DNA from 4 places in the Bacillus sp. BSL6 genome. Region 3 is predicted to be linked to each of the others. Evidence: riboswitches for the same ligand, from Rfam matches in the RefSeq annotation. Region 3 holds a riboswitch; each other region holds the start of a gene.

Region 1 (7,481 bases), on a different contig from region 3:
ACACAAAGTTTCTTTTAGAGAAAGTAGGATCGTGTTTATAAATAGAATCAGCCATTTTTTCTGCTAATTCTTCGTTAAATAAAAATTTTAGCGGAACATATTTACCCATTTTTTCACCTCAGTGGTCAGTTGAAAACAAGTTTTATTTTTTAATCGACAATCCATAAACTAAAGTCTCACTCGGAGTCGTAATACTAAAACCTGTCGTTTTATAATCAAGCTTCACCGTATCACCAGTGTAGTCTTTCGTAAATGAATCCATTTGCAAGATAAGGTCTGCATCTTCATATACAACATCATTTGCAACATATGTATCCCAAATTAAATCGACATCAACGAAAATACTACAAGAGTTTGTCATTGTCCCTCTAATGCGAATGATTTTTTTATCTTCACGTTCTAATCTATGTATAGCTGCTATTGCTTCATCAGTAATGCGAATGTTCATTGTATCCCAACCTTTATTTATATTTCCTTTATTATTGCAAAAACAGGGGCAATAGGGAAGCAAAGAGGTTTGCAATAAAAAACGAGCAAACAAATTTGTTTGCTCGTTTCACTTTATTTTAGTTCACATTTATCAAGTGGAATGACTTTTGTTTTTTTCGTAAATTTGTATCCTAACCAAAGTACTAAGAAGAGTGGTAAACCGATGTAAGAAACGAGTACGCCGTTCCAATCGATTGATTCGCCCATAAATGCGCCGTAGTTTTGACCTAAAATTACGATGACGCAAAGTGCAAATGCGAAGATTGGTCCGAATGGGAACCATTTTGCTCTATAAGGTAAGTCATTTAAATCTTTTCCTTGTGCGATATATGCTTTACGGAAACGATAATGACTAATTGCAATGCCGACCCAAGCGATAAAACCAGACATTCCTGATGCATTTAATAACCAAATGTATACAACACCGTCACCGAATAAAGAAGCAATGAAAGCGATACTACCGACAATCGATGTTACGATTAATGCGTTAACAGGTACGCCGCGGCTATCTAATTTACCAAGAAACTTCGGTGCTTTCCCTTGGCGAGCTAAATCCCAAAGCATACGAGTTGAAGCATACATACCAGAGTTACCAGCAGACAGTACTGCTGTTAAAATAACAGCGTTCATAACAGAAGCAGCAAAGGCAACGCCCGCTTTTTCAAAAATAAGTGTAAATGGACTTACTGTTACATCACTTGCAGCAAGGCTTTCAGTTGTATAAGGAATTAATAAACCGATAACGAGAATCGCAAGGATATAGAATAAAAGAATACGCCAAAAGATCGAACGAATTGCTTTCGGAATATTACGCTCTGGATCAGATGTTTCACCAGCAGCTACACCTAATAATTCAGTACCTTGGAATGAGAAGCCAGCTGCCATAAATACACCGATAATTGCCATGATGCCGCCATTAAATGGTGCATCTGCAACAGTGAAGTTTTTGAAGCCAACAGTTTCGCCGCCCATAATTCCGAAAATCATCATAAACCCGACAATTAAAAAGATAATAATTGTAGCTACTTTAATAAGTGCGAACCAATATTCAGATTCACCAAATCCTTTAACAGATAAGTAGTTTAAAAGGAAAATAATAGCTAAACATAATCCGCTCCAAATGAGGGAAGGAGTATCTGGAAACCAAAATTTCATAATTAATGTTACAGCCGCTAGTTCAGCAGCAATCGTAATTGCCCAGTTATACCAATAGTTCCATCCAAGGGCAAAACCAAGTGATGGATCAACAAATTTTGTTGCGTACGTGCTAAAAGATCCAGTAACAGGCATGTAAGCTGCGAGTTCAGCTAAGCTTGTCATTAAAAAGTAAACCATAATTCCAATTGCGGCGTATGCAATTAATGCACCGCCAGGTCCAGCTGAATGGATGACACCACCGCTGGCAAGAAATAGTCCGGTACCAATTGTACCGCCGAGAGAAATCATCGTAAGGTGCCTTGATTTTAGACCGCGTCTTAATTCACCTTTTCCTTTTGTAGCTTCTGTTTTAGAGGTAGCTTGATTCGTTGCGCTATTCATGTTCAACACTCCTTTTCTTGTAAGATAGGAAGGAGCGGGGGAGAAAAATACAAAAAACCGCCAAAGGAATTTGGCGGAACGTTTCACAAATAACCACCCCATCATACCCTTCCGTTAAGATAGCACCCCACGTTTACACGGTAATTTTGTAAACGTGACAGTTCTGTTCCTTTCGGAGACAGCCCCAGCTCATATTTCCAGAGAAGAAATATAAACTTCGGCAACTTTTCCTTTCAAACGGAGTCTTAGACATTCTCTGTATCTCGTCCGTTTTACTCTTAAAAGTCGCAACCTCTACCTCATCGGATTGATGAGGATTTATATATTGCTAAGATTTTTAATATATGGCAATTGTAATGAGTTTCTGAATATATTGCAAGATATTTTGTAGGAAAAAATCAAAAAATATCGGTTATTGTATAGGAAACGCTTGCAAAACTCCACCCGAACCTACTATTATGTAACAATAAGCAAAGAAAAAATTGTTATACAAATGTTTCGCAAAAAATATTGAAAAACCCTTCAAAAATTAAAAGAAAATTCAGAAAATATAATTCGACATTCATAATCAGGTCATATTTTTTGATATAATTAGAGTAACGTGTAAGCAAAAAAGGGGAAATCAAAATGAAATTAGAAACAGAAAGGCTCTATATAGTGCCGTGTACAGAAGAGAGTATTCACGTTGCTAACGAGCAAGGATATAATAGTGGCCCACATATTGTAGGGCATGTAGAAAATGTAAAACACAATAAGGATGTATTACCTTGGGGCGCGTGGTATGTCATTCGAAAAGAAGATGACATCGTTCTAGGAGATATAGGGTTTAAAGGGAAGCCAAATGAGGAACATATAGTAGAAGTTGGTTACGGATTTATTGAGAAATATTGGAATAAAGGGTATGCGACAGAAGCTGTACGAGAACTAATAGATTGGGCTTTTCAGACAGGAGAGGTAGAAACGATTATTGCAGAGACGCTCCTTGATAATTATGGTTCGATTCGTGTGTTAGAGAAGTTACATATGAAAAGAGTAGATTCGACAGAAACAATGATGAATTGGAAAATAGAAAAAAACCGCTCGAAGTAAGTTGAGCGGTTTTTTAGTAATTAAGGTAGCATCTGTTTTTGATCATTCGGATATTGGGCTGTTGATGTGTTAGAACGATTGGAATGATTACGAACAGCAATGAAAATAGAAATAATAACGACAAGACCAACTGCGACGTAAGAAAGTGAGATAATAGTTGGATCTACTTTAAAAGTAGTAAGTAGTGTACGTATATTCGTAAAGATAATAAGACCACCAACTAATACGCCAAGTAAATGAGATGGTACGATGCGTACTAGCCATGCAGCAATTGGAGCTGCGACAATACCACCAAGCATTAACGCAAATACCCAAACCCAGCTTACTTGTTCCCAGCCAAGTGAGATGAAGAAGCCAATTGTTGCAGCTAATGAAACAGGAAATTCACTCGTATCTACAGATCCAATAACTTTTCTCGCTTCATTTCCTCTTGCTAGAAGAACAGGTGTCGTAATCGGTCCCCAGCCACCGCCACCAGTTGAATCAACGAATCCAGCGAATAAGCCAAGCGGCACAAGTTGTTTAGCTGACATACGTTTATTTGAAGTAACAATCTGTTTTTGAATAATGAATCGTAATAAAATATAAACTCCTAAAGTAAATAAAAATAAGGAAATGTACGGTTTAATGACATCGCCAGGTAAATTACTTAAAAAACATGCCCCAACAAATGCACCAATTGCTCCTGGTAATGTAAGCCTGGAAACGGTGTATTTATCAACGTTCCCAAATTTGAGGTGAGATGCACCAGAAGCGGCGGTTGTAACAACTTCAGCTAAATGAACAGATGCGGAAGCGACCGCTGGTGCGATACCAAACATTAGTAAAAGTGAGGTAGACGTTACCCCGTACGCCATTCCAAGCGCTCCATCGATTAATTGAGCGAAAAATCCAATAATAGCAAAGACAATTAATTTCTGCATAAATAATCCCCCTGTAATAGTAAATGAAAAAGGCACTTTTCCCGTGTGAGAAAAGTGCCTTTGGTTTTTCCAATCAGCAATATTGAAATTTGTTTCATTATAATACATATTAATCGTATAAATCAACTAGGTTTTAAAGTTTTTTGAATTGAATGAAAGAAAAATAAAATATACAATAAAAGGATGGAGAGAAAGGGGAGAAAGACATGTTACGATTTGATCATCTCGTACACGCAGTGAACTGTACACCGGAGGAAGCGGCAAAACAAATGCAGGCACTTGGATTTCATACGGCACTAGGCGGAGAGCATACTACTTGGGGTACTTGGAATAGTTTATGTTATTTTGATTTATCTTATATAGAATTTTTAGCAGTTCAACATAAAGAAAAAGCGAAAGAAGCAGGAAATCCGTTAGTACAAGAAACGGTAGTGAAATTACAAGATGGCGAAGGGATGCTACAAATCGCAATTCGAACAGATGCCATTGAAGAATTAGCAGATAAGTTTTGTAAATACGGTTTACAAACAATAGGACCATTTGAAGGGAAACGTATGAGAAAAGATGGCCGCCTTTTAGAATGGAAAATGTTATTTGTAAAGCAAGATAAGAACGGACCGAAATTACCTTTCTTTATACAGTGGAATGAAACAGATGAAGAAAGAAGAAAAGATTTACGTAACATTGGCACGATTACTGAACATAAAAACAAAGTACAACAAATTGAAACAATCCATTACGCAGTAAAAAATGTTCGAGAAACAGTACGGAAATGGAAAGCAGTCATGGAGCTAACTGCAACTCCAGTCATGAAAAATGAAGAATGGAATGCGGAGTGTCAAAGTGTATCGTTTGGTGACATTCAAGTACAGTTTTGTGAACCAATTGGGAAAGGGCTAGTACTACAATATTTGAAGAATCATGGCGAATATCCATTTGCAGTAGAATTTAAAGGGGAAAATAAACGAGAGTATGAAGTGTTAGGTAGTCTGTACATATATTGATAGAGGTGAACGCTTTGGAAGAAATACTTAGAGAGATAGAGAGAAAACTAGAATGGCCTCGTATTGTAAAGTGTACAGCTATTTCAAAAGGTTTTTCACATGAAGAGAAATATAAAATAAAATTAGAAAATAGAGTAACATATTTTGTAAAAGTATGTGATGCTGTACATTTTGAACGTAAACAAGAAGAATATACGTATATGAAACAATTAGAGTTATTACATATTCCAACGCCGAAGTTAATTCATTTCATAAAACTTGAGGAATTAAATAAATGTGTTCAAGTATTTGAATGGGTCCAAGGTGTAAATGGTGAAGAAGGTTTAACGAAGCTATCGGTGGAAGAACAGTATTATGCAGGAAGAAAAGCAGGGGAAGTATTAAAGAGGATTCACTCAATTGAAAAAGAAAGTGCAAGTAATAAATGGGAAATGATTCGATGGAATAAGTATGAAAGATACGTAGAAGCGTTAGCAAACTATAAAATAGACTTCCTTGATTTGAAGCCAGTTTTAAGATTTGTAGAGGAGCATAGACAATTATTGAAAAATCGTCCAATCATCTTTTTACACGATGACTTCCATCCAGCAAATACTATGATTCATAATAAGGAATTTATCGTTATCGATTTTGGTGGATATGATTTTGGCGATCCTATACACGATTTTTATAACGTGGCGATTTTTACTACAAAAATAAGCAAACCATTTGCAGTTGGACAAGTTCATGGTTATTGCGGGGGAGAACCGTCACTTCATTTTTGGCAACTGTACTCCTTATATGCAGCAATGACATTCCCAGCGGATATCGTATGGACAAACCGAAGCACGCCCCATTTAGTAGATGATATGAAGGAAAGATTAAACGGAATTTTAGATGATCATAATCAATTTTCATCCTATATTCCAAAATGGTACCAATCAAGTGAATTTAATAAATAAAGGAGGAATACATATGGACAAAATTGCGGTAATTTCAGATATACATGGTAATATTCCAGCTTTAGAATCTGTACTGCAAGATATTAAATTGAGAGGAATCGAACGCATAATTTGCCTTGGAGATTTAGTCGGAAAAGGCCCTCATTCTAGTGAAGCAATTGAAATCATTCGTAAAGAATGTGAAGTAGTCGTAATGGGAAACTGGGATGATTTTATAACAAAACCGACTGAATTTGAAGCGTTAAAATGGCATCAAAAACAATTATCAGAAGAACAAAATGACTATTTAAGAAGCTTACCATTTTCGATCGAATTTTTTATGAGCGGAAAACTCATTCGTATGTTCCACGCCTCACCTAGAAGTTTATATGAAAGAATTCAACCACACGCTTCAAGAGAAGAACGTATTAGTATGTTCGAAAATAGTGATCTCACAGAGAATATAGAAGGGGAAAGAAAACCAGATGTCGTTTGCTACGGTGATGTTCACCAAGCATTCGTTCAAAATTTCAGAGGCAAAACGTTATGTAACGCTGGTAGCGTAGGAAATCCGCTTGAAATTACACAAGCTTCTTATTTAATATTCGAAGGGATTTACAATGAAAAAGAAGCAGCAAGTTTTTCCGTCCAACTTGTACGTGTACCGTACGATATTGAATTAGCTATAAGGCTGGCAGAAGAGCTCGATATGCCAGAAATTGAAGAATACAAACAAGAATTACGGACTGCTTTATATCGAGGGTTTAAGGGGAAGTAAGCTAATCAAAATATATCAACGATTTTTCAAATATATCTATCGTAACTTAAAATATATCAACGATTTTTTCGATTTATCGACGATTCGACATAGGATATCGACTTACCGACAAATAGTGACATAAAAGTTAATTATAATTTTGTTATGTAAACTAAATGAAGGGGGAAATATCATGAACCGAAAACAACGTATAAATGAAATTGCTAATCATATTTTAATGTTAAATTTAACGTATCCAACAAAAGTTGGAGTAAGCGGTATTACAGCATCAGGAAAAACAACATTTGCAAACGAATTAGCGGAAGAAATAAAAAAGCGAGGGTTACCAGTAACGCGCGCTAGCATTGACGATTTTCATAACCCAAAAGTGATTCGTTATACACAAGGTAAAGAATCTGCAAGAGGGTATTATGAAGACGCACACGATTATACAGCTTTCAAAGAAAGACTATTAAAACCTTTAGGACCTAATGGGAATTTACAGTATGAAACGATCTCTCATAATTTAAAAACGGATATTCTTGTACATAATGAGCCGTTAATGGCTCAACCCAATATGGTACTCATAGTAGATGGAACATTTCTATTAAAAAAAGACGTTGAGCATTTATTTGATTACAAAATTTTTGTAGATACAGATTTTGAGATTGCGAGAAAACGTGGTGTAAAGCGCGAGACTGAAGCTTTTGGAGGTTATGAAGAAGCAGAGAAGATGTTTTTGAGCAGGTATCATGCGGCC
Region 2 (7,481 bases), on a different contig from region 3:
CGTTTCTACAATTAATTCCGCTTTTTCTGGTTCCTCATACGGTGAATCGATACCTGTAAAGTCTTTAATATCACCTTTTCTTGCTTTTTTATAAAGCCCTTTCGGATCACGTTTCTCACACTCTTCAATTGGACATTTTACAAACACTTCTATAAATTCATCTGTAGCCAATAGATCTCTAACTTGTTTTCGATCTACTCGAAACGGTGAAATAAACGCTGTAAGAACAACAGTACCTTGATCTACAAATAGCTTCGCCACTTCGCCAATCCGTCTTATATTTTCCATACGATCACTTTCAGAAAAGCCTAAGTCTTTATTTAAACCGTGGCGTATATTATCTCCATCAAGTACATAGTTTCCAATATTCTTTTCAAATAGTTTACGAGCAACCGCGTTCGCTACTGTAGATTTACCCGAAGCTGATAAACCAGTAAACCAAATTACAAAACTATGATGCCCATTCTTCACTCTTCTCTCATCTTTTGAAACAGAAGCTGTATGCCAAGTAATATTCGTATCCATCTCATTCTCTCCCTATTCTGTTACTACTTCTTTTTTCAAACCTTTAATTAGTACCTCTACTACCTCTTTACGACTAAATGTACTTGGCGGAATCTCACCGTTTCTTAATAGTTCTCTTACTTTCGTACCCGATAAAATAACATGATCTTCTTTTCCGTGCGGGCATGTTTTTGTCGAAGCCATCGCTTCACATTTCGTACAGTAAAAACTATGTTCAAAAAATAACGGTGTAATCCCTAACTCTTCCACTGTAAAGTTTGTAAAAATTTCTTGTGCTTCATAAGTTCCGTAATAATCTCCTACCCCAGCATGATCGCGCCCTACGATAAAGTGGGTACATCCAAAATTTTTTCTAACTAATGCATGGAATATTGCTTCCCTCGGTCCTGCGTAACGCATTGCCGCAGGAAATACACTTAAAAAGACACGATCTTTCGGATAATAGTTTTGAAGTAATACTTCATAGCTTTCCATCCGTACATCAGCTGGAATATCGTCCGATTTTGTTTCCCCAACGAGCGGATTTAAAAAGAGTCCATCTACAATTTCAAGAGCAGATTTTTGAATGTATTCATGGGCACGATGCACCGGGTTCCTCGTTTGAAATCCTACTACTGTTTTCCAACCACGTTTTTTAAATTCTTCTCTCGTTTCAATTGGGTCTAAATGATAAGAAGGAAACGGATTATTTTCAAAGCGTTTCGTAAGAACAATAGCCCCACCGACATAAACGTTCGGTCGTTCATATAATTTTTTCACTCCCGGATGAGCCTCATCCGTCGTTTTATATACTAGTAACGCTTCTTTTTCCTTATCAGGCACAAAAATATCTTCTATTTGAATGACACCATATACATTTCCACCGTTAACAAGTTTTACTTCCTCTCCAACTTTTAGCGTCTCTGCTACTTCTTCTGTTACTGGTAATGTAATTGGTATACTCCAAACACTCCCATTAGCTAAACGAAGCGTTTCTACAACCGAATCATAATCTTTCTTTCCTAAAAAACCAGTAAGCGGGCTATATCCCCCTGTCGCTAATAGTTCTAAATCACTTAACGCAATATTATCTAGCCCAATTTCTTTTTCAATTTGTAATACGTCATATGTCTCGTCTACACGGTTTACTAATTCGTTTACTGTACTCATGTTCTATATCCCCTCTTAGTTTTATTTCAAGATTCATCTTATTGATAATGAAGACCACATTCAGTTTTCACTTTCCCAGCCCATCTACCATCTCTTGAATCGCCACCCTCTCCTACAGGCAACGTACACTTCTCACACCCAATACTTGGATATCCAATATCATGTAATGGGTTATACGGCAAGCTATGCTTGTATACATATCGCCATACCTCTTTCCACGTCCAATGAATGAGCGGACAAACTTTAATAGATTGAAAGCGATGATCTTGATTTATAAACTTTGTATGCTTACGCGTTTCTGATTGTTCCCTCCTCAACCCCGATATCCACGCTTTTTCATTCGCTAATGATTCTTCTAGCGGTAAAATTTTCCTAATCTTACAACAAAGATTAGGATTGCTTTCCCATAGCTTGTTACCATGCAATTTGGCTTGTTCATCAAGTGTAAGTTTTGGCTGTTTTTCTATAATATTTAATGAAGGAAATCGTTCTCGTACTTTTTGAATTAATTCATACGTTTCTTGAAAATGAACATTTGTATCCAAAAATACAACTTTAGCAGATGGATTTACTTGGTTAATAAGATGCAGTAGTACCATCCCTTCCACTCCGAAGCTACATGCGTATACAATTTCATTTTCATATTCTTTATACGCCCAACTTAATACTGATAGCGCGCCTTTCGTTTCATCTTCTTCTGAAAATGAAATATCATTTTCTTCCCACGTTTCATACGTCAACATGTTTTTTCCCCCTGTAAAAGCAAAAAGACGGTTTTAACCTAATAAAATAGGTTAAAACCGCCTCTAGTTTTTCTAGTCAGCGCTTTTTACTTTAAACGTACTTTTTCACTTTTCTCTAATTGAATGACTTTTCCATCTTGCACAACAATTGTAATTGAACCATATTTCATATCAGCAAGCATCGCTTCAATTTTCTCAGATACTTCCTCAAAATGTTCCCGTACGCTCACGCGAACAGCCCCCCTTTTTATTCATAAAAAAAATCTTTCCCATTTCGAAAAGACTGTTCGGTAATATATTTTACCTTATCTTTCAAAATGGATTCCATTTTGCTGGATTTAGCACCTTGCTTTCTATAAGCAGGTTGCCGAGCTTCGCCGGGCCAGTTCCCTCCGCTTCTCTTGATAAGCTTTGTATTTGTATTTTATCACAATTCTGATTTTTTTCAATCCTAGTTTTCCGATATATTTTAATTATTTTATTTTACAAAAAAGGAATTGCCCATCCGAACAACTCCTTTTTCCTCATTTAAACAAGTTCTTTAATACGTATGCGATCGTTCCCAATAATATTTTCATATGTTTCGCGCTCTACAACAATTTGTGATGTACCGCCTTTCACGAAGACGACAGCTGGTCTACGAATCCGATTATAATTATTCGCCATCGAGTACCCATATGCCCCTGTACAAGAAATCGCTAGTAAATCGGCAGAGGCAACTTTCGGTAAAGTAATATCCCAAATTAACATATCTCCACTCTCACAGCATTTCCCTGCAATCGAAACAACTTCCTCGTTCTCATCATTCCCTCGATTCGCTAACATCGCTTCATAACGAGCGTTATATAAAGCAGGTCTTAAGTTATCAGTCATCCCACCATCCACTGATACATATTTCCGAATACCAGGAATGTCTTTCACAGATCCGACTGTATAAAGTGTCGTTCCGGCATCACCTACAATACTACGGCCTGGTTCAACCCATATTTCTGGCAATGGATAATTACATAACGTAAATTGTTCTCTCACCGCACTTGTTACAGCTCGCACATACGTCTCAAGAGTTAATGGTGTATCGGACTCTGTGTAGCGTATTCCGAATCCTCCCCCTACATTTAGCACTTTTACTACATAATTTGTTCGCTCTCTCACTGCTTCTAAAAATTGACGAAGAACTTCAATCGCTCGCACAAAGCCAGCCGTTTCAAATATTTGTGATCCGATATGTGAATGAATTCCTAACACGTTATAATTTGATTTTTGTAAAGCAAGCTCAATTGCCTGCATCGCTTGACCATTTGACACGCCAAATCCAAATTTTGAATCATCTTGACCTGTTGTAATATATTCATGTGTATGCGCCTCTACTCCGGGCGTTACACGAATTAATATGTTCACAAATTTCCCATGTTGCACTGCTAAATCATGCAAAATTTCTAATTCTAAGAAGTTATCTACGACAAAACAACCAATATTCGCCTGAAGAGCCATCACAATTTCTTCATCTGTTTTGTTATTGCCATGAAAATGAATGCGCGATGCAGGAAATCCTGCTTGTAGTGCAGTATATAATTCTCCTCCAGAAACAACATCTAATGACATATTCTCTTCACGAGCTACTCGGCACATCTCCATGCACAAGAACGCCTTGCTTGCATATGCTACTTGATAAGAGAACCCACTTTCTTTAAAAGCACGATGAAACGCGCGGCACTTTCCTCGAATTGACTCTTCATCGTATACATAAAGTGGTGTTCCATATTGTTTTGCTAGCTGCGTCGTGTCGCACCCTCCAATTTCTAAGTGTCCTTGCCCATTAATTCGGCTTGTGCCGTGTAAATACATTTGAATTCCTCCCTTATTTCCTCTAAAACTCATAACCCCAATCTTCTATTCATTGCAGCACGCTTTTAGATAGACAAAAAACGCGCGGAACAATGTTCACACGCGTTTCTTATTAGGAAAAATATATATTGAAAAAATAAACGAGTTGTTATCTCCTCAAAATAAGAAACCGCATCAACATCTCCAAATAGCTCTCCATAAAATAAATCTTATGACAGTACTACATTTATTCAATGCAGTCCCAATATATGAATAAGATGGTTATTCTTATATTTCGGCAATAGTCCCTTTCAACCTATGATCACAGATTCCATTAAATCTCCCATAGCTTACTCTTTCCTATCGCGGCCTCTACCTTTGAGAGTAGATGAGGTAAGTCTATTTAATTTTCAAACATCTAATTGTTGCTATTAACAATACCAAAGGACCATTTTATTTGTCAAACAATTTTTTATATTGCTTTTTGACAGTTTAGTTTCGTATCGTTTGGTAAGCGCTTTACTGAAACCTTTGTCACTTCCCATTCACCTTCTTCGTTATTAAATGTAATCGTTACCTTCTCAAATGGTGGCGCAATTTTCCCTGCAACACGTTCATACTTAGTCACTTCAATACTCGCTTGAAATAAATATGTACCGCTATACACTTTTTTTAAACTAATAATTTTCGGGCATTGATAAGGCTTCAAGCTCCCATATTGTTTTTCGATTGCTTTATTTATTTTCGGAAATAACACAGAATAAAGGGCATCTTCCATAAGAGGTGCATCATACTCTGCTACCGACACACTTGGTGAAGCAAAAAGTATAACACTACTGCATACTATAAAATATAATAATTTTCGCATTATAACCTCCATATTGTTACACGATTCTTTCCGCGCACGATAATAATCATACATAGAAACTCCATTTTATTGTCTCCTACTGCCCTTTTTCTACTCAATTGTTATAAAAAAGTCCACAACTCTCTTTTATTTTCGTATAATGATACTCATAGTATAATAAACATAATAATAAAGGACTGTTCGTATATATAAAATGAGGCGCTAATCAAATAGGCCCACAAGAACCGTCATGCTTTTTAGGAGAGGAGTATATTATGCTACAACGTCTGTTTCCAAAACTGCGATTCGCACTCGTTGCAGTCGTTTTATTATGGATAAAAACATATATTGTGTACAAGCTAGCGTTTGATATTAAAATTGATAATTTCTTTGAAGAATTTATGCTTTTTATGAATCCACTAGCTGCGTTACTTTTATTTTTCGGTTTTGCATTATTTGCATCTAAACACCGAAATCGCATTATAGTTGGAATTAGTTTTATACTGTCATTCATTTTATTTGGAAATGCAATGTTTTATGGGTTTTATAACGATTTCGTTACGTTCCCAGTATTATTTCAAACAAATAATATGGCTGATTTAGGGACGAGTATAAAAGAACTCTTTACGTATAAAACATTACTGTTATTCGCAGATGCGATCATCTTAATGTTTCTTTCGCGTAAATTCCCATCATTTTGCGACAAAACGCCGCTTTCTCGCTCTGAGAAGAGAACTTTCTTTAGCGGTGTAACAGCTCTATTAGCACTACAAATTGTTGTTTCTGTTATTTATAAACCACAAATGTTCTCACGCTCATTCGATCGTCAAACTGTCGTGAAAAATTTAGGTTTATACACATATCATCTATTTGATATTACACTGCAATCAAAATCTTCAGCTGAACGTGTATTTGCAAGTGGGGACGGGTTCTCTGAAATTAAAAACTATACAGACTCAAAAGATAAGCAAGTTGATAAGAACTTATTTGGATCTGCAAAAGGTAAAAATGTCATTTTGATTTCAATGGAATCTACACAAAGTTTTGTTATTAATAAAAAAATAAATGGAAAAGAAATTACTCCATTTTTAAACGAATTTATTAAAGATAGTTTTTATTTCGATAACTTTTATCATCAAACAGGACAAGGTAAAACTTCTGATGCTGAATTTATCGTTGAAAATTCACTTTATCCGTTAGACCGCGGTTCTGTATTCTTTACTCACGCAACAAATGAATATACAGCTACACCAGAACAATTAAAGAAATACGGATATTCTTCTGCTGTCTTCCATTCAAATGATAAAGCGTTTTGGAATCGGGATGTAATGTATCCTGCACTTGGATATGATCGTTACTTTAATTTAAATGATTACGTAGGCACAGAACAAATGTCAGTCGGTTGGGGATTAAAAGATAAGGAGTTCTTTGAACAATCTATTCCAAAGTTAAAATCCTTACCACAGCCGTTCTATACAAAATTCATTACTTTAACAAATCATTTTCCATTTCTTCTAAATCCAGAAGATCAATATGTTGATGAGTTTAATTCGGAAAGTGGCGTTGTAAACCGTTACTTCCCAACCGTTCGTTATACGGATGAAGCTCTTAAACAATTTATTAAACAATTAAAAACAGAAGGACTGTATGACAACTCTGTTATTGTCATTTACGGAGATCATTACGGTATTTCTGAAAACCATAACGCAGCTATGGCTCAGTTCCTTGGGAAAGACGCTATTACACCATTTGATTCTATGCAATTACAACGCGTCCCTCTCATTATTCATGTACCTGGTCAAGAAGGAAAAGTCATTTCTAAAGTGTCTGGTCAAATTGATATTAAACCAACGCTACTTCATTTACTTGGTATTAAAACAAATAAATCAGTTGAATTTGGAACTGACTTATTTATTAAAGAAGAAGATCCACTTATGGTAATGCGTGATGGTAGCTTCGTTTCGGAAGATTATGTGTATACAAAAAACATGTGCTATAAACGAAACACAGGTGAAGAAGCAGACATCTCATTATGTCAACCGAATATTGAAAAAGCAAAAACAGAATTGAAACTTTCCGACAAACTCATTTATGGAGATTTGTTACGTTTCGATCCTAACAATCAGTATAAAACTGGAACTATGATAACGAACTTTGAATAATACAAGAAGAGGCTGTCCCAAAAAGTGCTTTTTAGCCAAAATCGAATAAAAAGTGAAGGGCAGAAATGTTAATTTTATAACGTTTCTGCCTTTTCAATTTCATGTGATCTTACTTCGAAAGAGGCTTATGAGACAGCCCCTTCTTTTTTCACTTATTTTTCAAATCATTCTGATATGAAATCTTTCACAAATTGGGAATTTCTTTCGTGTGAAGAAGAAATTTATGGTATG
Region 3 (7,481 bases):
TTATCATCAATGGGAATTCGTGTTGATAGTAAATCACTTGATGAGCAGTTAACGAAAACAGGTGAAGACTTCAAACGTGAGTACGATTTCCATAAAGGGATTTTAGAAGACATACTACCATTAACAATTGGCGGTGGTATCGGACAATCGAGAATGTGCATGTACTTCTTACGTAAAGCGCATATTGGTGAAGTTCAATCTTCTGTATGGCCTGACGATTTACGTGAAGCTTGCAAGAAAGAAAATATTCATCTATTTTAATAGAAGAGAGAGAATAGCTTAAATATAGAGCTATTCTCTCTTTTTTTACTGTGTAAACGAATGGTTTACAGTGAGTTTTACTAATGGTTTCTTTCTTTTATATATCTTTTTATGTAATAATTTGTTAAAGGAGGGGACGTTATGAGCTTAGGGGAGCAGTTAAAAAAATTACGAGAGTCAAATGGATTTTCACAAGAGGATGTTGCTAAAAAGATTGGTGTGACGAGGCAAGCGGTATATAAAGTGAAACTTTAATCAGTGGGCGATTTATCCTACTGATTATTAGTTGAACCAATCGGGCTTTTATAGGCAGTTAATCGCATCTGGCTGCCTTGATTATGCTTAAAAGCTTTGATGAGATTTACTGCCTGTTAAAGCGGGGTAAATGGGAAAATGATAAAAGTTGTCCTGATATTGATAATTTCATTTTACTGAGCGAAATGTATAATGTTACGCTAGATGAGTAGTTGATAAAAGGGAATCAAGATTTCAAAAAGAAAATACATAGTGATGCAGAAGATGAGGATTTTGAGAAAGAGAACGAGTTTGGTTTTTATATTGGATTTGGTTTACTAATTATGAGTGCGTTCATTGATTATGAAAAAATACAGGTGGTTGTATTAGTAATTGCACTATTCATGATGGTTTTTTATTCGGATGTGAAGAAAGTTATTTTGAATGAGTTCAGATCGTTTTTTAAAAGAAAAGATATATATGACAAAAAGTGAGAAGAGTAAGTTATATTTCCTAGGAAAGAGTATAACAAGAAACTAAATTGTTTTATAATAATTTTAGGATGTTAATAGTATGTTAAAAAGCTCAAACAAGTATAACCCCGTTCTAAAGCTAGGGCGGGGTTCAAAATCTAAGTTTTATTAAGTGTAAAGTTCTTTCAAATATTTTTACTTTAGTAAAGACTTCTTATAAAAAATTACTTATTTATTACCGAGTTCTTCCGCTAAACCGATTAAAATGCCTTCAGTTCCACGAATGTAGCAGAGACGGTAAGAGTTCTCGTATTGAACTACTTCGCCAACGAGCTGAGCACCATGCTTAGTAGTAAGCCTAGATACCATTTCGTCAATGTCTTCAACGGTGAACATGACGCGCAAATAACCGAGGGCGTTGACAGGAGCTGCCCGGTGATCTGCTATAGCAGGCGGGGTAAGAAATCGCGAAAGTTCAATTCGGCTATGGCCATCTGGAGTTACCATCATAGCAATCTCTACGCACTGCGAACCGAGTCCAGTTACGCGACCGGCCCATTCACCCTCTACAGTGGCACGCCCTTCGAGTTTTAACCCAATCTCCTCGAAGAAAGAGATTGTATGATCAAGGGATTCTACAACGATGCTAACATTGTCCATTCTGAGTAATTTATTTTTTGACATTGTCTTTATCTCCTTATATGTAAAAGTGTATTATCTAATCATCTTCTTAATTATACTATTAAAAAGTTACAAATTCCTTTCAAACAAAAAATAGCTTGTCACAGTATAGGAAAATGTGACAAGCTGTTTTTAAGTATGTCATATAGTATCTTGTTAACAAACAATACCGCGATTTCCCCGAAAAATGTTTCTACGCTGTATGCTCTTAAAGGGCCCGATCGTTGTATAGAATGAAGTGTATTATTTAAATGATAAATACATTTCTTATTACTCTATATGCAAATAGCTTTCTATTTATATAGGAAGGAAGTAGATTCATATAATTTGTTTTAAGTTTTACTAGTAGAAATTAGCTCATCTGCACTAAAGGCTCAATTTTCGCCATAAATGATTGATGCAGCGCCTCGACACCTGTTACTAAATGAAGGCGGTCAATAACGACAGACACTTTAATTTCTGATGTACTTACCATTTTAATATGAATATCTTCTTCTTTTAAAGTAGTGAACATATTCGCAGCAACACCTGGATTAGAGACCATACCAGATCCTACAATTGATACTTTTGCTAAATGATTTTCATATTCTACTGATTCATAGTGAAGTGCCTCTTGATTTTGTTCCAATACTTCTAATGTTTCTCTTAAATCATTAGAATGGATGGAGAAGGAGAGATGAACAGTTCCTTCATTTGTAATACTTTGAATGATGATATCTACATTAATATGTGCCGCTGCTAATGTAGAGAAAACTGTTGAAAGCGAGCCTTGTTCCAATCCTTTCACTGTGATGCGTGTAATATTATCTTCAAATGCAATACCTTTAACGATTGATTGTTGTTCCATGTTACATTCTCCTTTTACAATTGTTCCATTTTCTTGTTCCATACTTGAGCGAACTTCTAAAATGACATTATGATTTTTAGCAAACTCAACAGCACGCGGGTGTAATACACCAGCACCGAGGTTTGCAAGTTCTAACATTTCGTCATAAGAAATTTCATCTAATTTATAAGCATCTTTTACAACTCGTGGATCCGTCGTATATACGCCTGTCACATCTGTGTAAATATCACATTTTTTAGCTTTCAGTGCAGCAGCTAATGCAACAGCAGTTGTATCAGAACCACCGCGTCCAAGCGTTGTAATTTCATGGTTTTCACTAACGCCTTGGAAGCCAGCTACGATAACAATCGTACCTTCAGCAAGATAAGATTGAATTCGATCTGTATGAATGTCAGTAATCCGTGCACTATTATGTACAGATTCTGTCGTAATACCAGCTTGCCATCCTGTTAATGAAATTGCGTTATAACCTTTTGCTTGTAGTGCCATCGTTAATAATGAAATAGTCACTTGCTCTCCTGTTGATAGAAGCATATCCATTTCGCGTTTACTCGGATTTTCTGTAATCGCGTTAGCGAGTGCGACAAGTTCATCTGTACTTTTTCCCATTGCCGAAACGACAGTGACGATACTATGTCCTCTTTCATATTCTTCAATAATTAAATTTGCTACATGTTGAATGCGTTCAACGCTTCCGACAGAAGTGCCACCAAATTTTTGTACAATCGTTTCCATTACGAATTCCTTCTTTCATCCATTTTTAAGAATAGATTAGGACATATATAAATCCCAATATTCCTGTAGTTACCAGAGAAAAACAAAAAACACCATCTCAAATAAGTGAGGATGGTGCTGTTACAGGAAAAGGGAAACAGAAAACGGAGCTAATAAAAAAACCGCCAAAAAAGGAATACCATAAAAATGATATCTCTTTTTTGTAGATAGCTCTTCATATGTACACGTCTGTACATATGACAGTTCTGTTTCTATTCGAAAACAGCCCCAATCGATACATACAGAGAAATATATCGATTTCGGCAATACTTCCTTTCATCTAATTTCATAGACATCTCTGTGTCTCCATTAGAATACTCATAAGTATCGCAACCTCTATCTCACGTTTTAGGCGAGAGTGTTTGATTTATGAAGTTGTTGGTAACATTTGTTTTATAATAATTTATATTTTTCGAGGAATCAAGTGTTTTGTATATATTTTAAAAATTCTTTCTTTTTGTTAGAAAGTTTGTGAAAAATGTAGCAAAATAAATTTATTACATGTACATTAAAATTATAGTGCATTGGAGGTGGAGGAATGAAGGGGAAAAAGCCTATTTATGTTTCGGCAGAAATGAACACAACAATGGAGAAATTATGGAAATACACGCAAGAACCACATATACATACAGAATGGGATGCTCGCTTTACTGAAATTTTGTATGTAGAGAAAAAAGAAGGAGAACCACAGAAGTTTTCATATAAAACAAAAATTGGATTTGGACTTGAAATAGCTGGGGAGGGGGAATCGATAGGTGAGATAAGAAAAGAAACAGGAGAACGGATTTCTTCTTTGAAATTTTGGACGGATAATACATTATCTCTTATTCAAATAGGGCGTGGTTATTGGAAGTATACACCCCGTAAAGAACACATTCATTTTGAGACGCAATATGATTATGATACGAGGTTTGGTCGTATAGGGAATGTAATAGATTTCTATATGTTTCGGCCGTTATTAGGCTGGGCAACTGCTTGGAGTTTTGATGCTTTAAAATTATGGTTAGAAAAGGGGCTTCATCCTAGGTTGCTAATTAGAAGAACAATGACATATTGGCTCGTATGTTTTTTATTTGCATTTGTATGGATGTATCAAGGGATCTTCCCAAAAATAATTTTCAGTCATCCAGAAGAGATGAAGATGCTTTCTGCGATTATTGGTTCAACTGGAAATAGTATTGCAATTCTTAAAGTAATAGGGATGTTAGAAATTATTTTTGGTATCATATGGCTATTTCCAGTTCCAAAACAAAAATTATTTATACTACATATTTTTATGTTAATAGCTTTAACGATAGTGGCAGGATTTACGAATATCGTAAGCTTTACAGAGCCGTTTAATCCAATTACATTAAACGTTTTACTAATGGGGGTATCGATTGTCGGTTATATAAATAGTTTTGATTTACCAAGTGCAAAAAATTGCAAGAGGAAGAGAAAGGGATAATGTATGGCTAATATGTATGAAAGACTATTAGGGGATTCTTATAACAAACTTCATCCAAAATTACAGAAACGCTATGAGATTACAGAAGAAAATAGCTTTACTGGAGAAGGAAAGATGGATGAAATTTACGGAGGTTCTTTTTTCGTAAAATTGATATTAAAAATTGCATCGAAGTTTCGAATGTTTTTCCCTGAGCGTGGGAAGAAAGTGCCATTTACAATACATAATACTGCTGAGCGAGATGAACATGGAAATGAACTTGTGCGGTGGAATCGTACTTTTTACTTTCGTAATAAGAAAAGATATTTTAATGCGGTAATGAAATTCGATGGAAATGAAATTGTAGATTATTTTGGTGAACCACATTTACTCGTCTCTACATTGGATTTTTATATTGATGAGTTAGGGGCAATGCATATCTCTTCAAAGAAACAATGGTTTTACATGTTTGGAAGAAAAATCTCTTTACCGAAATTTTTATACGGAGAGGCAAACATTGTTGAAAGTTATGATGACGAATTACAATGTTTTCGAATTCATGTTCAAGTACAAAATCCGTTAATTGGTTCGCTATTTTCATATAAGGGAACATTTGTGGAGAGGAAATAAATGATATGAAAAATATAATAGTTGGGCTTGCTTGTTATATTATTTTTCTAATATGTGAGTGGTCAAATGTAAACCCAGTTGAAGCAATTATTTTATTATCTATTTTGTTATGTATACCGATGTCTTTTTGTATTATTGATAAAAGAGCACGAAATGGATCGTATGTATTATTTTATAAATCCGTATCGTTTTTATATCCGATAGCAGCGATTTGTGCAATGTTAGCTTTCGTAACAAATCAATATATCTTTGCGATAATTTGGTTTGTATATACGGGGATCGTTGCGTTATTTGGTATAAATAGATTACTAGAAAGAGGATGGACACCGTTAGAAGAGACAGCTATCGATAGTGCGTTTATTTATTTGTTTTTAGGTGGTTTTTGGTTTTTTGCTTCTGTAGCAAAACTCTCCATTATGCACTTTAGTTCTGACATCATTTTGCTTACCGCTGCACATTTTCATTACTCTGCATTTCTATTGCCATTATCAGCTGGTTTAATAGGGCGGAAGAGAGAAAAGAGCAGTAAAGTATATGATGCAATTATGTTTATTATAGTCATTTCACCGATGACAGTTGCGATTGGAATTACGTACTCAAGGGTATTTGAATTTTTTGCAGTGTTCCTATATTTATGTGCGATTTATGGGTATGGAATTTATGTTTGGCGGGCGAAATTTAATGCTATCAGTGCAAAAATCCTCCTAATCATATCGTCTAGTACGCTCATGGTAACAATTATGTTTTCACTTATATATTCGTATGGGAATTTGAAACATGTAATGACGATTACAATTGCTCAAATGGTTTGGATTCACGGTGTTGTTAATGGAATTGGAGTAGCGTTGCCGGCATTTGTCGGCTGGATGATTGAAAAGAGTGTTCCGAACTATAAATATTACGGGAAACCAATGAGCAGATTAAGAGGAGAGGCGACAGTTGGTGAAGCATTTTTACATAACAGAAATGTAATAGATAGCAAGGAATACAAAGGTTTAGTTGATAAAATGAATGATTTCCATAGTGGGATATTTGATAGGGCCAAGATTCCTGTAAGTATTATTCGTTTTTATGAAAATACAACAGAGTATGAATTACAATCGCATATTAAATGGACTCGCTGGTTCCGCCCGTTTGCATTTTGCTATGAGAAAATGAGTAAGCGTGTAGGACAAATACATTTAGGAATGGGCGGCAAGTGGGAAACGATGCACGGCTCTATCATAGGGATAATGGATGAGAAGGATGGAAGGGAGAGTGTAAGAGCTTGGTTAAGGAAAAATGAAGCAGGAGCATCTATTTTTGTAGCTCTTTACTCAAAACATACGTATAAGAATGAGACATATATGAATATCGCATTGCCTCTACCATATTCGAATATGACGGGGGTTTTAAAATTACGTAATGATAATAATAATTTAATTATTACTAGTAAGCTGAGAAGAAATGGTAAGGGAGATGAGGGGATCTATATACATACTCGTTTCTTTACAATCCGTTTACCGTTAGCTGAGACGTTTATTATTAAAGAGGGCACCAATCAAATGTTAGAAGCTAACCATAAAATGTGGATATTTGGAGTTAAGTTTTTAGAAATTGATTATGAGATTAAGAAAATAGAGGAGAAGTAAGAAAAGCTTGGAGAGATTCCAAGCTTTTTTTACGTATGGGTAATTGTCATAGCGACTTGTTTATCTAAGTCTTTGTCCCAAACACGTTGAATTTCAAACGTACCTTTTTCAAAAAATAATGGAAATCTTTCTTTAAACCAATCTTGCATAGGAAGATTTAGTGCTGTATCGATTGGTACCCATAATAATTTACCTTCAGGAGGATTCGAAAGGAGTTCACCTTCAAATGAATCTGTCCAATAGTTAAATACCATATAACGAACATTTTCTTTCGGATTTACGTATTCATCTAATCCCTTAAAGGTTAAAGTTGAAACAAGTAATCCAGTTTCTTCTTTTACTTCCCGTTTAGTAGCTTGAACGATACTTTCTGGAAAATCTACTTTTCCGCCGGGAGCGATGTAACCAGGGAAGCCAAGGTGATTGGGGCGCTGTATTAACAATACTTTGTTATTCCGCTGAATCATACACATTGTATACATACGGTGCTCTATATCTTTCCAATTGTTGCTCATATGAATCTC
Region 4 (7,481 bases), on a different contig from region 3:
CCAAGCGTTTCCCCTTGTTTTAATGTAAACGAAACCTTTTTTAAATTTGTTTCAGTTGATGAAGGATATGAAAAGGTAACATCATCAAACTGAATATAATCCGGCTCTTGTACAAGCTTTGGATGTTTCGGATCCTTTACATCTGGTTCATACGCTAACGTTTCATTTACACGGTCGAGTGACGCATTTCCTCTTTGCATAACATTGATTAATTCACCAATTGCAAACATCGGCCAAATCATCATCCCTAAATACACGTTAAAGGAAACGAGTTCACCAAGTGTCACCTTTGATTGGAATACAAGATATGCGCCATACACTAGACCAATTAAATAACTAAGACCGACAAGCATTTTCACAGTTGGTTGGAATAGTGCATCAATTCTAGCTACTTTCATATTCTTTTCGTAGACGTCATCTCCTAACTGATGAAATCTTTCTTGATCTGCATTTTCTTGTACATATGCACGAATCACGCGCACACCAGCGATTGACTCAAGTACTTTATCATTCATATCACCGAACGCATCTTGCGCAACTGTAAATCTTTCATGCAATTTCTTTCCATATATATTCATCGCATACGCCATAATTGGAAGCGGTATAAGCGCCGCAAATGTAAGCTCCCAACTAATTGTAAATCCCATCATAAAGACAATCGTAAGCATATATAAACTCGAATCAACGAGCGTTAATATACCGAAACCAGCTGTCATAGCAATTGCTTTTAAATCATTTGTCGCTCTCGCCATTAAATCACCAGTACGATTTTTTTGATAAAACGTCGGCGTCATTTTAAGTAAATGTCCCATAAATTTAGAACGCATCGTCTTCTCTAGTACGAATGCTCCGCCAAACAGTTGATGTTGCCATACGAAAGTGAGACCATATCCAATGATTGTAACTCCTATTAAAATAAGAATAGACTGTATAATAGCTTCGTTCGATAACGTTCCTGTTTTTATATTATCTATCGTAACCCCTAACACTTTCGGGGGGATAACTTCCACTATATTCACAATTAAAAGAGCTCCAATGGCGATACTATATCTCTTCCAGTGCTCCTTAAAAAACCACTTTAACTTTAGTAATACTGAAAACAATGTAATCTCTCCCTTCTCGTTCTCGTTTATCTCTCATTTCTTTATCCGCTATCCAGACCCATTACATTTACATTTCGTAACCCATACAATCTCATCACATTTTTCCACCTTCCAAAGTTTTATTTAGTAACATGGAAAATAAACAAAAAAAAGCATACCGCCGCTTGACGATATGCACAAAAATGCATAAAAGCGTACGTTACGATATACGCAACGTACGCTTTTTATAAGACAAAAATGCCCTATATATCCGCACGGGTTGCGTAATGATATAAATGTTTTCTGCCATTTAACAGAGCTAAACCCATTACATTTACGATTACAATCATTACGCACACCCCCTTCATTTATTTTCCATTTATAATCTTATAACTTTATTGAGTATTCTGTCAATTGTTTTTTTACAAATTGAATAAAAATATATGATCCATCATTTCGAAAGAAGGGAATGTTCTGTAAGAAAGGGCATACAAAATAAAAACTTCATAAGAAATCGTTTTCACAAATATTTCATTTGAAAAATGTTATCAAACCCCATACAATCACCTTATACTCACTCTTACAAGTTGCTATTTTAGGAGGACTAATCATGACAACTAGCAATACGTACAAATTTTATTTAAATGGAGAATGGAGAGAAAGCTCTTCAGGAGAAACAATCGAAATTCCATCTCCATACTTACACGAAGTAATTGGACAAGTACAAGCAATTACTCGCGGAGAAGTAGATGAAGCAATTGCATCTGCAAAGGAAGCTCAAAAATCATGGGCTGAAGCTTCTCTACAAGATCGCGCAAAGTATTTATATAAATGGGCTGATGAGCTCGTAAATATGCAAGATGAAATTGCCGATATCATTATGAAAGAAGTCGGTAAAGGATATAAAGATGCGAAGAAAGAAGTTGTTCGTACAGCTGATTTCATTCGTTATACGATCGAAGAAGCTTTACATATGCACGGAGAAAGCATGATGGGCGATAGCTTCCCGGGCGGTACAAAATCAAAACTTGCGATTATCCAACGCGCACCACTTGGTGTTGTATTAGCAATCGCACCATTTAACTACCCAGTAAACTTATCTGCTGCAAAACTTGCACCAGCATTAATTATGGGTAACGCTGTTATTTTCAAACCAGCAACTCAAGGTGCAATTAGTGGTATTAAAATGGTGGAAGCACTTCATAAAGCTGGCCTTCCAAAAGGTCTTGTAAACGTAGCGACAGGACGTGGTTCTGTAATTGGTGACTACTTAGTAGAACACGAAGGCATCAATATGGTATCGTTCACAGGTGGTACAAACACAGGTAAACATTTAGCGAAAAAAGCTTCAATGATTCCACTTGTATTAGAACTTGGTGGTAAAGACCCTGGTATCGTTCGTGAAGATGCTGACTTACAAGATGCTGCAAACCATATCGTAAGCGGTGCATTCTCTTACTCTGGTCAACGTTGTACAGCTATTAAACGTGTACTTGTACACGAAAACGTAGCAGACGAGCTTGTTGGCTTATTAAAAGAGCAAGTAGCTAAACTATCAGTTGGATCTCCAGAACAAGACAGCACAATCGTTCCATTAATCGACGATAAGTCTGCTGACTTCGTTCAAGGCTTAGTTGACGACGCTGTAGAAAAAGGTGCTACAATCGTTATCGGTAACAAACGTGAGCGTAACTTAATTTACCCAACATTAATCGACCACGTAACTGAAGAAATGAAAGTTGCTTGGGAAGAGCCTTTTGGCCCAATCCTTCCAATCATCCGTGTTTCTTCAGATGAGCAAGCAATTGAAATTGCTAACAAATCAGAGTTCGGTCTGCAAGCAAGTGTCTTCACTAAAGACATTAACAAAGCATTTGCAATTGCTAACAAAATCGAAACTGGTTCTGTTCAAATTAACGGACGCACAGAGCGCGGTCCTGACCACTTCCCATTCATCGGTGTAAAAGGTTCAGGTATGGGCGTACAAGGTATCCGTAAGAGCCTTGAGTCTATGACACGTGAAAAAGTAACTGTATTAAACTTAGTTTAATCTTATATAAAGAAGCTGATCTAATTTTAGGTCAGCTTCTTTTCTATATAGATACTTCCCAAAAACGAAGTATTTCGTTCTACTTCCGATTTGGTTTTCCAAATCGAACTAAAACATGCCATAATAATTTTAATTCCTGAAGCACTTCTTCATAAGTTCCACGATCACTCCAAGATAATGGATTGCGTTTCAAATCCGCTACAGCAGAACCGATTATATTTGCATCGATACAATGATTCCGTGCAATGCGTCTTGCTAAAGATGGCATTTTTGAACCTCTAAAATCCATTGGAACGTCGTCTACCATAAGTACAAAACCTGTATGCCAATACAAATCAATAGCATACTTCAGGCAAATTTCTTCTAAAGTTCTTCCTACATCCGTACCCTTAATTGAAATGACCTTAATCCTTTCAATTAAAAGTGCATTTTTTCCTTCTTATGCAACTAACCTAATTTATTAAACAAAAAGTACTTTCATACAGTCTAATTACAGATGCGAGCATTCTTTACGGGTAAATCCACACATTCTACAGAAATGTGATATCCTAGCCAACGCTCAGCAATATGTTCAAATGATAAGGCAGAGCCTGTTGTAAAAAAGCGATGCTCAGGATTCAGATTGTCAGACAAAATTCCTTTATGCTGTAAAATTGTGCTTAACTCTATCGCTGTTTCTTCCGCAGAGCTAATAATCGTTACATCTTCCCCTAGTTCCTTTTTAATATAGGACTCTAAAAGTGGATAATGCGTACATCCGAGAATTAGCGTATCTATATTTTCTTTCATTAATGGCAGTAAAGCTTGTTTCACTTGCTCGGTTACATATGCTGTATCTTCTAATTGATTTTCTACAACTGTAGCTAAAGTCGGGCACGCGTGACTATGCACTTTCAAATATGTATCAAGCTCATGCAATGCTTTTTCGTACATATTAGATTTTATCGTACCTACAGTTCCAATTACTCCGATTTCCCCTTTCTTCGTCACTTTAATAGCCGCTCTCGCTCCCGGATGTATAACGCCAATAACCGGAATAGAAAGTGCTTCTTGCAACGCAGCCAATGCAGCAACTGCAGCAGTATTACATGCTACAACTAGAGCTTTTAACGGAAACTGTTTAAGGAACTCAACCATTTCAAATACGAAAGATTGTACCTCTTCTACACTTCTTGGCCCATACGGACAACGCTCATTATCACCAATATAATAAATGCTCTCTTTAGGCAATTGTCTTATAATTTCGCTCGCAACTGTTAATCCCCCAACTCCCGAATCTAACACACCTATTACTGAATGTTTATGACATACAGCCATATACTTCATCCCCTTTTCAATCATCTAGCGCCAACAACATTTATTATATTATGAAAATTCAATATTACATAATAATCCCTCTTACTTTTAATCACAAACTCTTCTCTATAATCTGATTATTACTATATCCATTGACGTATAAAAATTCATTTGTTACTCTTAAATACGTTAAATTAATATTTAAATCCTCATTCGTATCTCGGTGAGGTAGAGGTTGCAATCATTAAGAGTATCATTTCAGGAGATGTAGTGGCATTGATGAAAGAATGAGAAAGGAATGATTGCCGAAGTAAGCCCGTGTCCACCATGCACGCTTGCTGGGTCTGCTACTTAATAAGTGCAGAACTGTCACAAACGTTTCGTTTGTGGAGAGCTATCGAGAGGTATGTCGTGGGTTTCTTATAAGATAGAAAGCATGTAGCGGCAAATTACGTGCTTTTTTTGTTTTGTTTGGGACTTCTCTTCCTGACTCAGGAAGACATACATATCTCCTCGCTTGACTTGGTTATACTAACTTTGGAGGTATTTTCTATGCAACAAAAAAAATGGGGCTTTTGGGTACTCACAGCTTTCGTTGTCGGTAATATGGTTGGCGCTGGGATTTTCATGGTGCCAAGTACGTTGGCACAAACAGCAAGCCCTCTCGGTGTCACTTTAGCTTGGTTAACAACAGGGTTTGGTGTTTTAATGCTAGCTCTTGTTTTCGGTAATTTAGCAATTCGTCGTCCTGATTTAACGACAGGACCACAAAGTCATGCATATGCTTTATTCTCAACACCAAAAAAGAAAAAAATGGCTGGTTTCAGTATGGTATGGGGATATTGGGTTGCAAACTGGGCAAGTAACGTTGCCATCATTACATCATTTGCGGGATATTTATCACTCTTCTTCCCAATTATGAAAGATACACGACTACTATTTTCAATCGGTTCGTTTAACGTAGAAGTCGGAAAACTAATTACATTTACGATTTGTTCCATCTTACTTTGGGGAACTCATATTATATTAACAAACGGTGTAAGCGGAGCTGGAAAGCTAAACTTCTTAGCAACAACAACGAAAGTAACTGGATTCCTATTATTCATCGTCGTTACGTTATTTGCATTCGAAGCTTCTAAGTTTGGACAATGGTACACGCCGATGATCGATAAATCAGGTGTATCACACGGCCTTCTTTCACAAGTAAATTTAGCTGCTCTTACAACGCTTTGGGCATTTATCGGAATTGAATCAGCCGTTCTTTTATCAAACCGTGCTGTTTCTCCAAAAACAGTAAAACGCGCAACAGTTGCTGGATTACTTATTACAGTTGCGATTTACTTAGGAATTACAATTTTAACAATGGGTGTACTTCACGTTGATACATTACAAGCCTCAGAACGTCCGTTAGCAGATGCATTAAATGCTGCAATGGGTCACGGCGGCGGGAAACTGATGGCATTACTTGCTCTTACTTCCCTCTTCGGTTCCATCTTAGGCTGGATTTTATTAAGCTCAGAAGTACCGTATCAAGCAGCAAAAGAAGGTTTCTTCCCTTCCTTCTTCGCAAAAACAAACAAAAAAGGAAGTCCAATTTATTCATTACGATTAACAAACATTATGTCGCAAGTGTTCTTATTCTCAACATTATCAGGAACAATTGCGGAAGCTTATACATTCGTTATTACCGTATCAACACTCGCCTATCTCATTCCATATCTCGTTTCACCAATCTTCCAGTTAAAACTAGTCGCTACTGGTGAGACGTATAAAAATGAAATGCGGGCAAGAATTACAGATGGTATAGTCGCAGTAATTGCACTTTGCTACGCACTATGGGTTATTAAAACAGGCGCAGCCGATATAAAAACGTTCCTTCTCGGAATTGGTTTATTCGTAATCGGCTTTGCTTTCTATCCATTAATGAATCGTGATCAGAAAAAAAATAACGAAAAGAAAAACGGGCAAGTTGCATAACGCAATTTGCTCGTTTTTTCTTTTCTAAAAACATATATAATAGAACAAAGAGGTGAAAAACATGTCAATCGAATCACTATGGAGCAACCGTTTCCAACAACATATGCAAAATATCATTACATACTTTGCACGTATGATTAACGGTTTACTATATAGCTTTATCTTTATTTCATGCGTTGGCGCATACTACTATGCTCAGTTTCTAAAAGCAGCTCCTTCTAAAGGAATATCTTTACTACTCATCACGATTGTACTTACATTCATTATAACGAGATGCCCTATCCGTACATTTATTCAAAAACCTGACGCTGTCTATTTACTAGCACTAGAAGAGAAATTAACATCTTATTTCAAAAAATCTCTTCTATATAATTACATCATTCAGCTTTTCCCATTATTATTTACGTTCCTTATTCTCGTTCCACTTGCAATGCAATCATTACAATTAACTGTACCTTTCTTATGTACAATCTTTATCGTTTTAATGGTTACGAAAGCTTGGAACATATACATACATTGGATGTGGCGTGATAGTCACGAAAAAAATATATGGCTGATTATTCGTATTGCTTGTAACGCCCTAGTCATTTATATGCTGTTTTATGTAGCAAATGTTCTCATATTAGGTGGATTACTCTTACTACTTGCTTTCCTACTTCTATACACGAAAAAACAGCCTACAAAACGAATACCGTGGGATTACATAATCGAGCAAGAAGAAAAAATGAACGTTCGTTTTTATCAATTTGCTAGCATCTTCACTGATGTTCCGCAACTAAATAAGCAAGTAAATAAAAGAAAATGGCTTACAACTTGGATTGAACCTTTATTACATAAAAAACGAGCAACATTCTTCTATTTACATACACTCGCATTTTTACGCGGGAATGATTATTTCGGTATATATATTCGCTTAGGCCTGATTGGTGCCTTCGCCTTATATTTTATACCAAACATATACGTAAAGGGCGCTATCGCTTACATCGTCCTATATATGATTTCTATGCAGCTCCGTTCCCTATGGAAATATTTTTCGGGAAATATTATTGTAGCATTATATCCAATTGATACTGAAA

What was found. A riboswitch is a leader RNA that binds a small molecule or an ion and turns the genes downstream of it on or off. The one in region 3 is predicted to bind lysine.
Region 1: it holds a riboswitch for lysine, as region 3 does, so the genes downstream of both, RCJ96_RS16585 (amino acid permease) here and RCJ96_RS11135 (aspartate kinase) in region 3, are expected to answer to the same signal.
Region 2: it holds a riboswitch for lysine, as region 3 does, so the genes downstream of both, lysA (diaminopimelate decarboxylase) here and RCJ96_RS11135 (aspartate kinase) in region 3, are expected to answer to the same signal.
Region 4: it holds a riboswitch for lysine, as region 3 does, so the genes downstream of both, RCJ96_RS10470 (amino acid permease) here and RCJ96_RS11135 (aspartate kinase) in region 3, are expected to answer to the same signal.

The regions. Positions count from the first base shown of each region.
Region 1 is NZ_JAVGCW010000004.1:461,585-469,065, reverse strand. Features, by position in the region: gene RCJ96_RS16595 (DNA alkylation repair protein) at 1-109, opposite strand, end outside; gene RCJ96_RS16590 (iron-sulfur cluster biosynthesis family protein) at 143-448, opposite strand; gene RCJ96_RS16585 (amino acid permease) at 562-2,028, opposite strand; lysine riboswitch at 2,141-2,333, opposite strand; gene RCJ96_RS16580 (GNAT family N-acetyltransferase) at 2,656-3,117, shown strand; gene RCJ96_RS16575 (sulfite exporter TauE/SafE family protein) at 3,138-4,040, opposite strand; gene RCJ96_RS16570 (VOC family protein) at 4,247-5,044, shown strand; gene RCJ96_RS16565 (aminoglycoside phosphotransferase family protein) at 5,059-5,985, shown strand; gene RCJ96_RS16560 (metallophosphoesterase family protein) at 5,999-6,742, shown strand; gene RCJ96_RS16555 (uridine kinase) at 6,915-7,481, shown strand, end outside.
Region 2 is NZ_JAVGCW010000002.1:300,221-307,701, forward strand. Features, by position in the region: gene cysC (adenylyl-sulfate kinase) at 1-525, opposite strand, end outside; gene sat (sulfate adenylyltransferase) at 538-1,674, opposite strand; gene cysH (phosphoadenylyl-sulfate reductase) at 1,713-2,417, opposite strand; gene RCJ96_RS07730 (YezD family protein) at 2,504-2,647, opposite strand; SAM riboswitch class I at 2,720-2,828, opposite strand; gene lysA (diaminopimelate decarboxylase) at 2,946-4,262, opposite strand; lysine riboswitch at 4,443-4,624, opposite strand; gene RCJ96_RS07740 (DUF3888 domain-containing protein) at 4,714-5,109, opposite strand; gene RCJ96_RS07745 (LTA synthase family protein) at 5,364-7,250, shown strand.
Region 3 is NZ_JAVGCW010000003.1:9,639-17,119, forward strand. Features, by position in the region: gene asnA (aspartate--ammonia ligase) at 1-261, shown strand, start outside; gene RCJ96_RS11120 (helix-turn-helix transcriptional regulator) at 403-516, shown strand; partial or broken gene RCJ96_RS11125 (helix-turn-helix domain-containing protein) at 645-989, shown strand; gene RCJ96_RS11130 (VOC family protein) at 1,197-1,652, opposite strand; gene RCJ96_RS11135 (aspartate kinase) at 2,002-3,231, opposite strand; lysine riboswitch at 3,431-3,617, opposite strand; gene RCJ96_RS11140 (DoxX-like family protein) at 3,809-4,717, shown strand; gene RCJ96_RS11145 (DUF4166 domain-containing protein) at 4,721-5,326, shown strand; gene RCJ96_RS11150 (YndJ family protein) at 5,332-6,957, shown strand; gene RCJ96_RS11155 (8-oxo-dGTP diphosphatase) at 6,987-7,472, opposite strand.
Region 4 is NZ_JAVGCW010000002.1:820,927-828,407, forward strand. Features, by position in the region: gene RCJ96_RS10450 (ABC transporter transmembrane domain-containing protein) at 1-1,103, opposite strand, end outside; gene gapN (NADP-dependent glyceraldehyde-3-phosphate dehydrogenase) at 1,693-3,132, shown strand; partial or broken gene RCJ96_RS10460 (DUF3626 domain-containing protein) at 3,212-3,529, opposite strand; gene racE (glutamate racemase) at 3,619-4,449, opposite strand; lysine riboswitch at 4,650-4,833, shown strand; gene RCJ96_RS10470 (amino acid permease) at 4,981-6,405, shown strand; gene RCJ96_RS10475 (ABC transporter permease) at 6,467-7,481, shown strand, end outside.